Regions from separate parts of the Spirillospora sp. NPDC048911 genome, predicted to be linked through region 2. Evidence: riboswitches for the same ligand, from Rfam matches in the RefSeq annotation. Region 2 holds a riboswitch; the other holds the start of a gene.
The links. A riboswitch is a leader RNA that binds a small molecule or an ion and turns the genes downstream of it on or off. The one in region 2 is predicted to bind S-adenosylmethionine.

Region 1 (6,142 bases), on a different contig from region 2:
GAGCGGATGGGCCTGGGCTCGCCGGGCTGGTGCCGGGGGGTACGTCTGGAGAGGGCACCGCTGAGGCAGGTGTTGCGCCTGCGGTGGGTGTACCTGGGCCAGGCGTTGAGCCGATGCCCGGCATCGAGCCAGGAGTGAGCGCCTCCGAGATGGGCGTGCCGCCGGAAGCGGGCGCTTGACCGGGATCGGCCGTCGCGCCGTGGCCAGCCGCCGTACCAGGGCTGGGCATTGGACCATGCCCGGGCGTAGCGCCGGGGGCGGGCGTCGCGCCCGCAACAGGCGCGCCTGGACTTGGCGTCGCGCCCGCAACAGGCGCGCCTGGGCCTGGCGTTGCACCGGGGGTAGAGGCGCCCGGCCCTGGCGTTGCGCCGGGAGTAGAGGTGGCTGGGCCTGGCGTTGCGCCGGGAACCAGGGCATTCGGGCCGGGAGTCGGGGTGCCTGGACTTGGCGTTGCGCCGGGAGCGGGGATGCCTGGGCCGGGCGGCGCGCCGGGGGCGTCTGGGCCAATCGTTGGGGCGGGAGTCGAGGCGCCCGGGACGCCGGGGGTGGGGGCGTCCGAGCCGGGGGACGGGTCGGCGCGGTGGGCTCCGCGGGAGGCGCTTCTGCGGCCGGTGCTGGGCGCCGGGCCGGACTCCGCCGCCGCTCCGGCCACGGGGGTTCCTGGGGCGGGCGGCGGTGCTGCGTGTGCGCCTCGGGACGGCGCGGGCGATCCCGGAGGGGCGTTGCGTGAGGGGTCGCTGAGGGCGGGCAGGTCGGTGACCGTGGTGTCGGGGGAGGGCTGCTGCGGGGCGGGCGCGGCGGCCGGGGTGCGGCCGATCTGCGGTGGCTTGGTGTCGCCCTCGGCGAGCTGCTTGATGAACCATGCGGGCAGCCGGCCCTCGATCGGCAGCGGGAGGGCGAGCCGGGCGCCGTGGGCGGGGGCGTCGACCGCCAGCCACCAGCGCGGGTCGGGCCAGGTCTCGGCGAGGTCGGTGAACTTGAGCTTCAGGAAATGCTGGTACGCCGGTCCGAGGCAGACCCGCATGGCCGCGGCGGAGGTGTAGACGAGAACGTGAACGCGCCCGTCCTCCTCCTGCGTCGGCCAGGTCGGCTGGACCTCGTTGGCGAGCACGTCGTCCATCAGGTCCGGTGGTACGGGGATCACCAGCTCGCTCTCGGCGAGCACCCGGAAGTACGTCTCCTGGTCTCCGGCGCGCACCGCCTCGTGCAGCCGGCGCTCGAGCTCAGACGTGGGTCGCCACGCGTCGGCCACGGTCGCCACCCCCTGTTCCTTGCCGCGCTGTCTCATGCCGTCCGCCCCTGTCCCCCGCCCGCCTGCGAGCCCCCTGCGGGACCCCGGCGGGCAAGGCACGGACCCCGACTACGCTACATGGGCGAACAGGACCAAAGCGTCCTATCGGCGGGTCGCCGGTCGAGACCGGGCCACCCGGACGAGGCCGGGCCGCCCGGCGAACGGACCTCCGGCCGGAGGCTCGGACACGGGTGCCGGCGGTCAGCCGCGCGGCGTCCCGGCCAGCCGCCCGAGGGCGGTCAGCAGCCGGTCGACATGCTCGTCGGTGGTGCCGACGCCGAAGCTCGCGCGCACCGCCGAGGTCTGCCCACCCCCGCATCCGCCCTCGCCCGCGCCGCCACCGGCCTCCAGCGACGCCTCGGGAGCGCCCAGGAGGTGGTGCACGAACGGGTGAGCGCAGAACTTCCCGTCCCGGACGCCGATGCCGTAATCACCTGACAGGGTAAGCGCCACGTCGCGCGCGTTCCAGCCGTCCACCACGAAGGACACGATTCCAACCCTCTCGCTACGGCCGCCCCAGAGCGTGAGTTCGCGCACACCGGGGATCGCGGCGAGTCCCTTCCGGACGCGGGCGAGGAGCCGCTCCTCGTGCGTCTTCAGAACGTCCCAGCCGGTGCCGGCGAGCGCCTCGCAGGCCGCGGCGAGCGCGATGACGCCGAGGACGTTGGGGGTGCCCGCCTCGTGTCGCTGTTCGGGGCTGGTGGACCACTGGGTGGTCTCGCCGCCGTCCCGGACCGCCGCGCTGGCGCCGCCGCCCTTGAGGTACGGCTGGGCGGCGCGCAGCCAGTCGGCCCGGCCCGCGAGCACTCCGGCACCGAACGGCGCGTACAACTTGTGGCCGGAGAAGGCCACATAGTCGAGGCCGAGGGCGCTCATGTCGAGCGGGCGGTGCGGGACCAGCTGCGCGGCGTCGACGGCGATCCGGGCGCCGTGGCGCCGCGCCACGTTCGCCAGTTCGGCGATCGGCCACAACTCGCCGGTCACGTTGGAGGCCGCCGTGACGACCAGCAGCCACGGGCCCGCCGGGGCCTCGGCCAGCGCGCGGTCGGCGGCGGAGATCGCTTCGACCGGACTGGCGGGCGCCGGAAGCCGCACGGCGCGCTTCCACGGCAGCAGGGTGGCGTGGTGCTCGGTCTCGAAGACGACGACGGTGGTGCCGGCCGGGACGGCGTGGGCGAGCAGGTTCATCGCGTCGGTGGTGTTGCGGGTGAAGACGACGGCGTCGCGTTCCCAGGCGCCGAGGAACGAACGCACGGTCTCGCGTGCCTTCTCGTACGCCTCGGTGGTGACCTGCGACGCGTACCCGGCGCCGCGGTGGACGCTGCTGTAGTAGGGCAGTGCGCGGTTGATCGCCTCGTGCACCGCCTCCAGACAGGGGGCGCTCGCGGCGTAGTCGAGGTTGGCGTAGCCGACGGTGCTTCCGTCGTTCAGCGGGACGGGCGCACCCGAGCCGACGACCTTGAGCGCGCCAAAAGCGCCGGTCGAGACGGCCGCCAAACCAGCGGAAGCGGCGGTGGCGGGGTTCGGGGTGCGCGTGGCCGGGACGGTGGTGCGGGGGGAGGGGGCAAGCGTGGCGGCGTGCATGGGTGCGACCTTTCAGGATCCAGGGACCCCTCAAGGTGGTTGACCGGGGCCCGCGCTTGCCGAACACGGTGTTGCGTTCGGCCAGGTCCTCACCCGGGGCACCCCATCGCGGACGAAGGGTTGCCGGCCAGCAAGCCGGGGCTTGACGCTGGCGCTCATGACCTAGTGCGGAAGTATATGCGGATACCGGCGGGGATCAAAGGGGAGGATGTGCGATGCGAGACGGGGCACAGGTGGCGACCGCCGACCTGACGCGGGCTTCGGGCGGGGTCATGGCCACCGCCAGGCTGGCGGCCGGAGCGGCTCTGCTCATGAGCGTGGGGGCGTGCGGAGTGCTGGGCGGCGGCGACAACACGAGCCAGGTCTGCACCGACACCAAGCAGGCTTACCAGCAGTACATCACGCAGGTGAAGGGCGCCTCGGCGGCGGATCCGGCCGTGTGGAAGCAGGCCACCGACCGGCTCGCGGGCCGGATCGACGGGCTCGGCAAGAAGGCTGAGAAGAAGGAGCTGAAGAAGGCGCTCGCCGATGAGGCGGCCCGGCTCCGTACGGCCGCGGCGAGCGTCGGAACGGGCGACGCGGCGCAGTTGAACGCCGCGATGGCCGGTACGCCGGAACGGATCGGCAACGCCTGTTCCTGAGAAAGGGAGCCCGGCCATGGTGGCCGGGCTCCCTTCCAGGCGTCCCTATGCGTTCGGGCGTTGCGGATTGCCGCCGTCACCGGGGTCGTCCGGGTTGCCGGGGTCGCCCGGATCACCCGGGTCTTCCGGCTCTGAGGGCTTGTGGCTCGGACGGCCGGACGGTGGCTTCGGGGTCTTCGAGCCGCCGCCCGGGTTCGGGGTCAGCGGGGGCCGCGACGGCGTCTCCGACGGCGGCGTGGAGGGCCGCTCGGTCGACCGTCCGCTCGGGCTGCCGTCGTAGCCGCCCGTGTAGGTCGACGGCTCCCCGAACTCCTTGATCTCGAAGTTCTTGATCGCCACCGCCTTGGACATGTACGAGTTCCAGATCTGCGCGGGCAACTGGCCGCCGTACACCGCGTACCCCGGGATCGACAGCGGCTTGTTGTCGCTCCGGAACATCGCCACCGACGTCGCCATCTGCGGGATGAACCCGTTGAACCAGATCGCCCGGCCGCCGTTCGTCGTGCCGGTCTTGCCCGCCACGTCACGTCCGTCCGACAACTGGGCGTTCGTGCCGGTGCCGCTCTGCACGGCCCTGGTCATCGCGTACGTGGCGTCGCGGGCGACCTGCTGGCTGAACGCGCGCTTGCCCTTCTCGGTGAAGTCCTTCTCGTCGCCCTTCTCGTCACTGACCGACTTCACCGTGTACGGCTGCCGGTAGACGCCCTCGGAGGCGAACGTCGAGTAGACCCCGGCCTGCTGGACCGGGTGCAGCGAGACCGTGCCCAGCGGGAACGACGGCGACTCCCGCTGCTCCTTGGTCATCTGGGACGCCGGGATGCCCATCTTCTCGGCCATCTTGGCGATCCTCTCGGTGCCGATGTCCTGGCCGAGGTTGACGTACGCCGTGTTGACCGAGTTCTGCGTCATGGTGACGAGGTTGATCGTGCCGAACTGGGCGTCGCTGTCGTTGTGCAGCGCCGTGCCGTTGAAGTACTGCGGCGAGCTGCCGTCGTACGACGTCGACAGGCTCTTGCCGTCGTCGAGCGCGGCCGCGAGCGCGATCGGCTTGAACCCCGACCCGGCCTGGGCGCGGTCCCAGAACGCGCTGCTGCCCGCCTCGTCCAGGTAGTCGCGGCCGCCGTAGAACGCCTCGACCTGGCCGGTCTTCGGATCGACCGACACCATCGCGGTGCGGATCTTCTTGCTCATCCCGTCGGGCGCGTTGGACGTCACCGCCTCCTTGGCGGCGTCCATGAGGTCATGGTCGAACGTCGTGGTGATCTTGAGCCCGCCGCGGTTGATCTGGTCCTCGGTGTAGCCGCGGCGCTCCAGGAGCTCCTTCTTGGCCACGTTGACCATGTAGCCCTTCTGGCCCTTGAGGACGTCGGTGATCTTCTGCTTGCGGGGCTGCGGGAACTTCATCTGCGCCACATCCGCGGCGGTGATGGCGTTGTCGCGCACCATGTTGCTGAGCACGGCGCGCCACCGCTGCTCGGCGGCCGGACGGCGCGTGGCGGTCGGGTTGCCGAACGGGGTCGGCTGCTGGATCGCCGCGGCCAGATAGGCGCCCTCGGCCGCCGTCAACTGGCTGACGTCCTTGTCGTAGTACGCCTTGGCGGCGGCCTGAATCCCGTACGCGTCGCGCCCGAAGTAGATCGTGTTGAGGTACTGCTCCAGGATCCAGTCCTTGTCCTTCTCCCGCCCGACCTTCAGGGAGACCATGATCTCCTTGAGCTTGCGGAAGACGGAGCGCTCGGTGCCGATCCCGCCGTAGTAGTTGCGGACCATCTGCTGCGTGATGGTCGAGCCGCCCTGGAGCTGCTCGCCGCTGACCGTCGACCAGAACGCGCGCACGGTGCCCGTGACCGAGACACCGGGATCGTCGTAGAAGCTGCGGTTCTCGGCCCCGATCACCGCGTCCCGGACGCTCTTGGGCACCTTGTCGAGATCGACCGCGTCCCGGTTGGTGCCGGTCTTGGCGATGAGCGTCTTGCCGTCGGCGTAGTAGAAGCTCGGCCCCTGCGCCACCGCGGACTCCTGCGGCGACGGCACCGGCGTGACGAGATACGCGATCGCGAACGCGACGACCCCGAAGCCGATCAGGCCCAGCACAGTGAAAGCGGCCCGCCGCGCATACCGAACCCGCCGACTGCGCTGCTTCTTAGGCCTACGCCCCCCACCGCCAGCGCCCTCCGCAGCAGCAGCGTCTGCGGTACCAGCACCACCCGCAGCACCCGTGCCTTCCGCAGCGAGGGCGGTGGTAGCGCCACCGGCAGCAGCCGCAATACCCGTGCTACCCGCGGCGTTCGTGCCACCTGCAGCGCCCGTGCGCTCCGCAGCGCCACCGCCAGCAGCGCCCGTGCTGCCTACAGTGCTCGTGCCATCCGCCGAACCCGCAGCGCTCGCGTTACTCCCAGCGTCTGCGGTGCCTGCGCTACCCGCAGTGCCTGCAGCACCTGTGCTTTCCGCGGCGAGGGCGGTGGTAGTGCCACCGGCAGCAGCCGCAGCGCGCGTGCTACCTGCGGCGTTTGCGTCCGTGCGCTCCGCGGCGCCAGTGCCATCCGCAGCGCTCGCGGCGGGAGCGGAATCCGCGGCGCTGGCGTCGTTCGCAGCGGCACCAGCCGCAGCGGCCGGGACGGCCGTG
Region 2 (6,142 bases):
CGTTCACCTGCAGGATCAGCGGCTCCCAGTCGGACGTCCCGAACTCGTCGGTGATCTGCTCGGCCATCCGCTGCACCGCGGCCGTGTACTCGCGGTACTCCGGCAGATCGTGCCGGGACGGGTAGGCGAAGGCCAGGTGCACCACGTGGCCGCGCCATTCGGGGTGGTTGGTGAGCATTTCGCGGTAGGCGGCGAGGCCGCGGACGATGTTCTTGGAGAGTTCCGTCCGGTCGACCCGCACGATCAGTTTCCGGTCGCCGACCTGCTCACGCAGCGCCTCGGCCCGTGCCGCGACGTCCGGTTCGGCGGCGCGCCGGCGCAGCGACTCGCCGTCGATGCCCAGGCCGTGGACGCCGATCCGCGTGACGTGCCCGGCCCTGGTGACGGTACGGGCGGCGCGGTCGACCCGGACGCCGGGCAGGAATCGTTCGCAGCAGTCGAGAAACGCCGATGCCCAGCGTTCGGTGAGGAATCCGGCGTGGTCGGCGCCGAGGATGCCCTCCAGCACCTGCGCGCCGATGTCATCGGGCAGCAGCCGGTAGTACTCCGGCGGCGCCCAGGGCGTGTGCGAGAAGTGCACGATTTTCAGGTCGGGACGGCGGTCGCGGAGCATCCGCGGGGCCAGCGACAGGTGGTAGTCCTGGATCGCGGCCTTCGCCCCTGGCGCGGCGTCGCGGGCCAGGGCGTCGGCGAACGCCGCGTTGTACGCCTCGTACGACTGCCAGTCCCGCCGCGAACGGGCGTCGAAGTGCGGCGTGCGCGGGGTGTCGTACAGCAGGTGGTGGACGAACCACAGGGTCGAGTTGGCCACGGCGTTGTAGGCACGGTGGAAGGTCGCTGCCGGTATGTCGAGCATCCGTACCGCTGCGCCGCCCGTATCGTGCCCTGCCTCGTCCAGACGTCCGTCTGGCGCCTGCCGGGTGGCGGCCCGGTCGGCCTCTCCGAGCGCCGCGCATACCCACAGCACGTTCGCGGCAGGCTCCCGCGCGGGCCGTCCAGGGCCGCCGGTCACCGCGGCCAGTCCGGAGACGAGACCGCCACCGCCGCGCCGCATGGTCAGCGCGCCGTCATCGGACAGGGAGAACGAGACGGGCCCACGGTTTGACGCCACCAGCACTTGGCTCATACCGGAAGGGTCTCAGTTGTTGCCACGCCACATCAAAGTGACCCAGGTGAAACTGAACGTCACGTCCGCAAGACGCACTGCTGCCCCAGCTAGTGACCTTGGTCACGTAGCGCGGACGTGACGGATTGGTCGCGGTGGTGGGTCGGCATCTTGGGGTGCATTGCGGGTAAGCGGTGCGAATGAGTAGGGCCGAGACGAAGAAGACAGTTCTCATCGCTGGCACCGCGAACCTCATCCTTGCCATCACCAAACTCGTGGCGGGCGCGGTCGCGGGCTCCTCCGCGATGTTGGCGGAGGGGGCGCACTCGGTCGGCGACACCCTCAATCAGGCGTTCCTGCTGACCTCGTTGCGGCGCAGCGCGCGCCCGCCAGACCGGCGGCATCCCTTCGGGTACGGGAACGAGAGGTATTTCTGGTCACTGCTCGCCGCGTTCGGGATCTTCGTCGCGGGGGCGGGCTACTCGATCTTCGAGGGCATTCTGACGATCACCGGCCATGGGCGCGGCGGTGAACAGGTCTGGCTGGCGTTCGCGGTGCTGGGGCTGGCGGCGGTGCTGGAGGGCGCGGCCTGGATCCGCGCGTACACGCAGGCACGGCAGGAGGTCCGCGACAGCGCCGTCGACCGTGACCTCATGGAGCACGTCCGCCGTACGCCCGACATCACGTTCAAGGCGGCGCTCTTCGAGGACACGGCCGCGATGATCGGTCTCGCGCTCGCCGCCGCCGGGCTGACACTGCGGGAGCTCACCGGCTCGTCGTTCTGGGACGGCCTCGCATCGATTCTGATCGGCCTGCTGCTGGTCGTGGTCGCGTTCGCGCTCGGCCGCGACAGCCGGTCCCTGCTCATCGGCCAGGCCGCCGACCCGGCCGACCAGCGCGCCATCCGGAACGAGATCACCTCTGCGCGTGGCGTGGACGGCATCAACGAGCTGCTGACCATGCACTTCGGCCCCGACGATCTCCTGGTGGCCGCCAAGGTCCACTTCTCGGACGAGATCAGCGCCGACGAGGCCGAGGACATCGCCGGCGAGATCGACCGGCGGCTCCGGGAGCGGCTGCCGATCGTCCGCCATGTCTTCCTCGATCCCACCCAGGAGGAGCCCGAGTCGCAACCGCCACAGGGCTCTGACCAGGAGGTCGACGTGGATCTCACCCAGCGGGTGCCCGAGGCCGGCGGCTCTGATCCAGTGTGGAGAGGTTGACCTGGCCCGACCGGCCAGGGTGATCTAGATCGCGCCTGGGTAATGTCTCACTCGGTGAGACTCGACTGTCTGGCATCCGGTCAGATCAGGTAAAGTCACGCACACGGCTCGAAACCACAACTGAATAACGCTCATCCAGAGGGGTGCAGGGAGCACAGCGGCCATCGGGCCGGTCTTCCAGAGCAACCCCCGCACAACTGAATACCGCTCATCTAGAGGGGTGGAGGGACCGGCCCTACGAAGCCCCGGCAACCACTTGGCTCATGCGCGCTCGCGATCCTGCGAGGCCGGCCAAGAGATGGTGCCAACTCCGGCCTGTGACCAAGGCGGCACAGGGAAGATGGGAAGAAAGGCCTCGCCCTCATGGCACTTACGGCTGCCACCAACCTCGGACCCGCTACAGCTCTCGTGTGCCGCGAATGCGGGAACACCAGGGATCTCGGTCCGCACTACGCGTGCGAAGAGTGTTTCGGTCCCCTCGAGATCAAGTACGACTTCGGTGACGTGTCCCGCGCCTCGATCGAGGCCGGCCCCCGCAACATCTGGCGCTACCGCGGGCTGCTGCCCGTCCCGGAGAACGTCGCGGACACGCCCAACACCGAGCCCGGCCTGACCCGCCTCGTGCGCGCCGACCACCTCGCCGAGTCGCTCGGGCTGCAGCGGCTGTGGGTGAAGGACGACAGCGGAAACCCGACCCACTCGTTCAAGGACCGCGTCGTCGCGGTGGCGCTGGCCGCCGCGCGCGAGCTGGGCTTCAAGGTGCTGGCCTGCCCGTCCACGGGCAACCTGGCGAACGCGGTGGCGGCGGCCGCGGCCCGCGCGGGCATCCGCAGCGCGGTCTTCGTGCCGTCCAACCTGGAGTCGCAGAAGATCATCACGACCGCGGTGTACGGCGGGACGTTCGTGACGGTCGACGGCAACTACGACGACGTCAACCGCCTCGCATCGGAGATCGCGGGCGAGCAGGAGGACTGGGCGTTCGTCAACGTCAACGTGCGGCCCTACTACGCCGAGGGCTCCAAGACCCTGGGCTACGAGATCGCCGAGCAGCTCGGCTGGCGGCTGCCCGACCAGATCGTGATCCCGGTCGCGTCCGGCTCCCAGCTGACGAAGATCGACAAGGCGTTCCAGGAGCTGATCAAGCTCGGTCTGGTCGAGGACAAGCCGTACCGGGTCTTCGGCGCGCAGGCCGCCGGCTGCGACCCCGTGTCCGCCGCGTTCAAGGCCGGGCACGACGTGGTCCGCCCGGTCAAGCCGGACACCATCGCCAAGTCCCTCGCCATCGGCAACCCCGCCGACGGCCCGTACGTGCTCGATGTCGTCCGGCGCACCGGCGGCGCGATCGAGGACGTCACCGACGAGCAGGTCGTCGAGGGCATCCGGCTGCTGGCCCGTACCGAGGGCATCTTCGGCGAGACCGCGGGCGGCGTCACGGTCGGCACGCTCAAGAAGCTGGCCGAGAGCGGCGCCCTCGACCCGTCCGCCGAGACCGTGATCATCAACTCCGGCGACGGCCTCAAGACCCTGGACGCGGTCGCGCCGGTGGTCGCGCCGACCGCCAACATCACCCCGTCGCTCGAGGCCTTCCGCGCCGCGGGCATCGCCTGACATCACGCCGCCGCCATGCGGCCACGCCGCCGCGGACACCCACATACCGTTCGACCTGGTGAGGAGTTTCTGAAATGAGCACGGTCTCTGTGCGGATCCCGACGATCCTGCGGACCTACACCGGCGGCGAGTCGGAGGTGAAGGCCGAGGGCGAGACCCTGCGCGCCGTGGTCGCCGACCTGGACGCCGGCCACGCCGGGATCGCCGCCCGCATCCTCGACGACAACGGCAAGATCCGCCGGTTCGTCAACGTGTACGTGGGCGACGAGGACGTGCGCTTCGCCGACGGCCTGGACACCCCGACGCCCGAGGGCTCCCAGATCTCGATCATCCCCGCCGTGGCGGGCGGCTGATCCCCGAAAGAACCGAAGCCCGACTCGAGTTCGAGCGGGCACCTGAAGCCCGACTCGCTGCCCCGCTTTCAGAAGAGGCGTGGACGTGAGGTGCGTCATGGGAACCTCACACGCGGCGCGCGGCCACGGAGACCGGGACGCGCGCCGCATGTCGTCCACGAGACCACCGGACCGTCCGCAAGACCGCCGCGCCGTCCCAAGAGCACCGGGTCGTCCGCAAGAGCACCGCGCCGTCCGGAGGACCACCGGGCCGGGTCGCCCTCGGTGACAGCGACCTGGTAGACGGGTGCGTGATGACCGTCGGGTCAAGGCGGACGGTTGTGGCATGAGTGCGTGTTGGGGCGCAGTGGGTCGTCGAGACGAGCCCCGGGGATCGCCGCGGCGATCCTTGCCGGTGAGGGCCGGTACACAGTTCCTGTGAGAGCGCTTTTGTGCTGATAGTTCGGGTAAGAGGCCCGCATGGGGATCGCGGAGGACATTGCGGGTGTCGTGCTGGCTCACCCCAGCGTGCGCGAGGTGGAGCTGGTCGGATCCCGGGCGCGCGGCCGTGCGACCGAGTTGTCGGACTGGGATTTCCACGTCGCCGCCGAGGATTTCGGTCAGGTCGCTTCGGACCTGCCAAAACTCGTTTCCCCGTACGAGCCGCTCGCCGCGCAGTGGGATCCGCTCGGCGACTACGAGAGCTATCTGCTCATCTTCGCCGGACCGGCCAAGGTGGACCTGATCTTCCCGGACGTTCCGCGCAGCTGGAATCCGCCGTGGCGGGTCGGGCCCGACACTCTCGCCGCGGTCGACGCGCATTTCTGGGACTGGTCGTTGTGGCTGGTCAGCAAGCGGCGCCACGGTATGGCCGATCGGGTACGAGGCGAACTCCTCAAGATGAGCCGGCACCTTCTGGAACCACTCGGCATCGCTGTCATTCCCCGTTCACTCGAGGAGGCAGCGGCTCGATATCTGCGGGCGCGGGACCGTTTGGAGACGCGTTACGGGCTCCGTTTGTCCCGGCGTCTCGAGGAGGAAGTGCTGCCTCTCGTACGGGCCTCCGATGGTGACCATTACCGGCCGTCAAGACTTCGGTCGTAAGGGCTGTCACCGGCATCGGGTCACCTATATGGTCGACCCCGATCACGCCGGGTCGACCCCGCCGCGGCCCTTGAGGTCATGGAGACCCGGGCGCTGGTCGACGGGTCTCGCGGTAGAAGGGGCGAGACCCGCAAGCGTTGACCGTGGCCGGGGGTCACGGACGAGCGGCAGGGTTTCGGTATGGCTCAGGGCACAGTCAAGTGGTTCAACGCCGACAAGGGGTACGGCTTCATCGCGGTCGACGGCGGCCGGGATGTGTTCGTGCACTACTCGGCGATCCAGATGGACGGCTACCGCAGCCTCGAACAGGGTCAGCGAGTCGAGTTCGAGATAACGCAGAGCGACAGAGGCCCGCAGGCGGACGGCGTGAGAGCCGTCTGACGCAGCCATTTGATGCCATGCCCATACGAAGTCCGGCATGGCCGCTTTTCTGTTCCCCGCTGACCAGATTGACCTAACCCTCCGAACCATGGGAAGCGAACCTCGGCGGCGAGGCTGAGACTGGTTCTGGCCGTCGGCGGTGCGACGAAGAGGGCAGGGGCGGAGTGAGACGACGAGTAGACAGCCCTGACCTGCGAACGGACGACCCCGTCCTGCACAACCAGGGCCGTCCGTCCCGCCATGGCCTCGCGTAGTGCCCGGCCTTGGGGCGTGCTGTCAGGAGTCTGCGAGGGCGCACGCATTCCGGGCGTTGTAGGCGTCTACTCCCGCGTTGGCCGTAAGCCAGCTCCGGCAGGCACCAACAAAACCGGCTCCGCCGAGATTGCATC

Region 1: another riboswitch for S-adenosylmethionine. It lies ahead of ACGFNU_RS31150 (aminotransferase class V-fold PLP-dependent enzyme); the one in region 2 lies ahead of thrC (threonine synthase).

Annotation. Positions count from the first base shown of each region.
Region 1 is NZ_JBICUD010000007.1:344,987-351,128, reverse strand. Features, by position in the region: partial or broken gene ACGFNU_RS31155 (SseB family protein) at 959-1,288, opposite strand; gene ACGFNU_RS31150 (aminotransferase class V-fold PLP-dependent enzyme) at 1,493-2,875, opposite strand; SAM riboswitch class IV at 2,923-3,038, opposite strand; gene ACGFNU_RS31145 (hypothetical protein) at 3,091-3,516, shown strand; gene ACGFNU_RS31140 (transglycosylase domain-containing protein) at 3,562-5,610, opposite strand.
Region 2 is NZ_JBICUD010000015.1:265,161-271,302, forward strand. Features, by position in the region: gene ACGFNU_RS47255 (trehalose-6-phosphate synthase) at 1-1,126, opposite strand, end outside; gene ACGFNU_RS47260 (cation diffusion facilitator family transporter) at 1,306-2,328, shown strand; SAM riboswitch class I at 2,534-2,675, shown strand; gene thrC (threonine synthase) at 2,692-3,936, shown strand; gene ACGFNU_RS47270 (MoaD/ThiS family protein) at 4,011-4,289, shown strand; gene ACGFNU_RS47275 (hypothetical protein) at 4,749-5,372, shown strand; gene ACGFNU_RS47280 (cold-shock protein) at 5,553-5,753, shown strand; gene ACGFNU_RS47285 (hypothetical protein) at 6,030-6,142, opposite strand, start outside.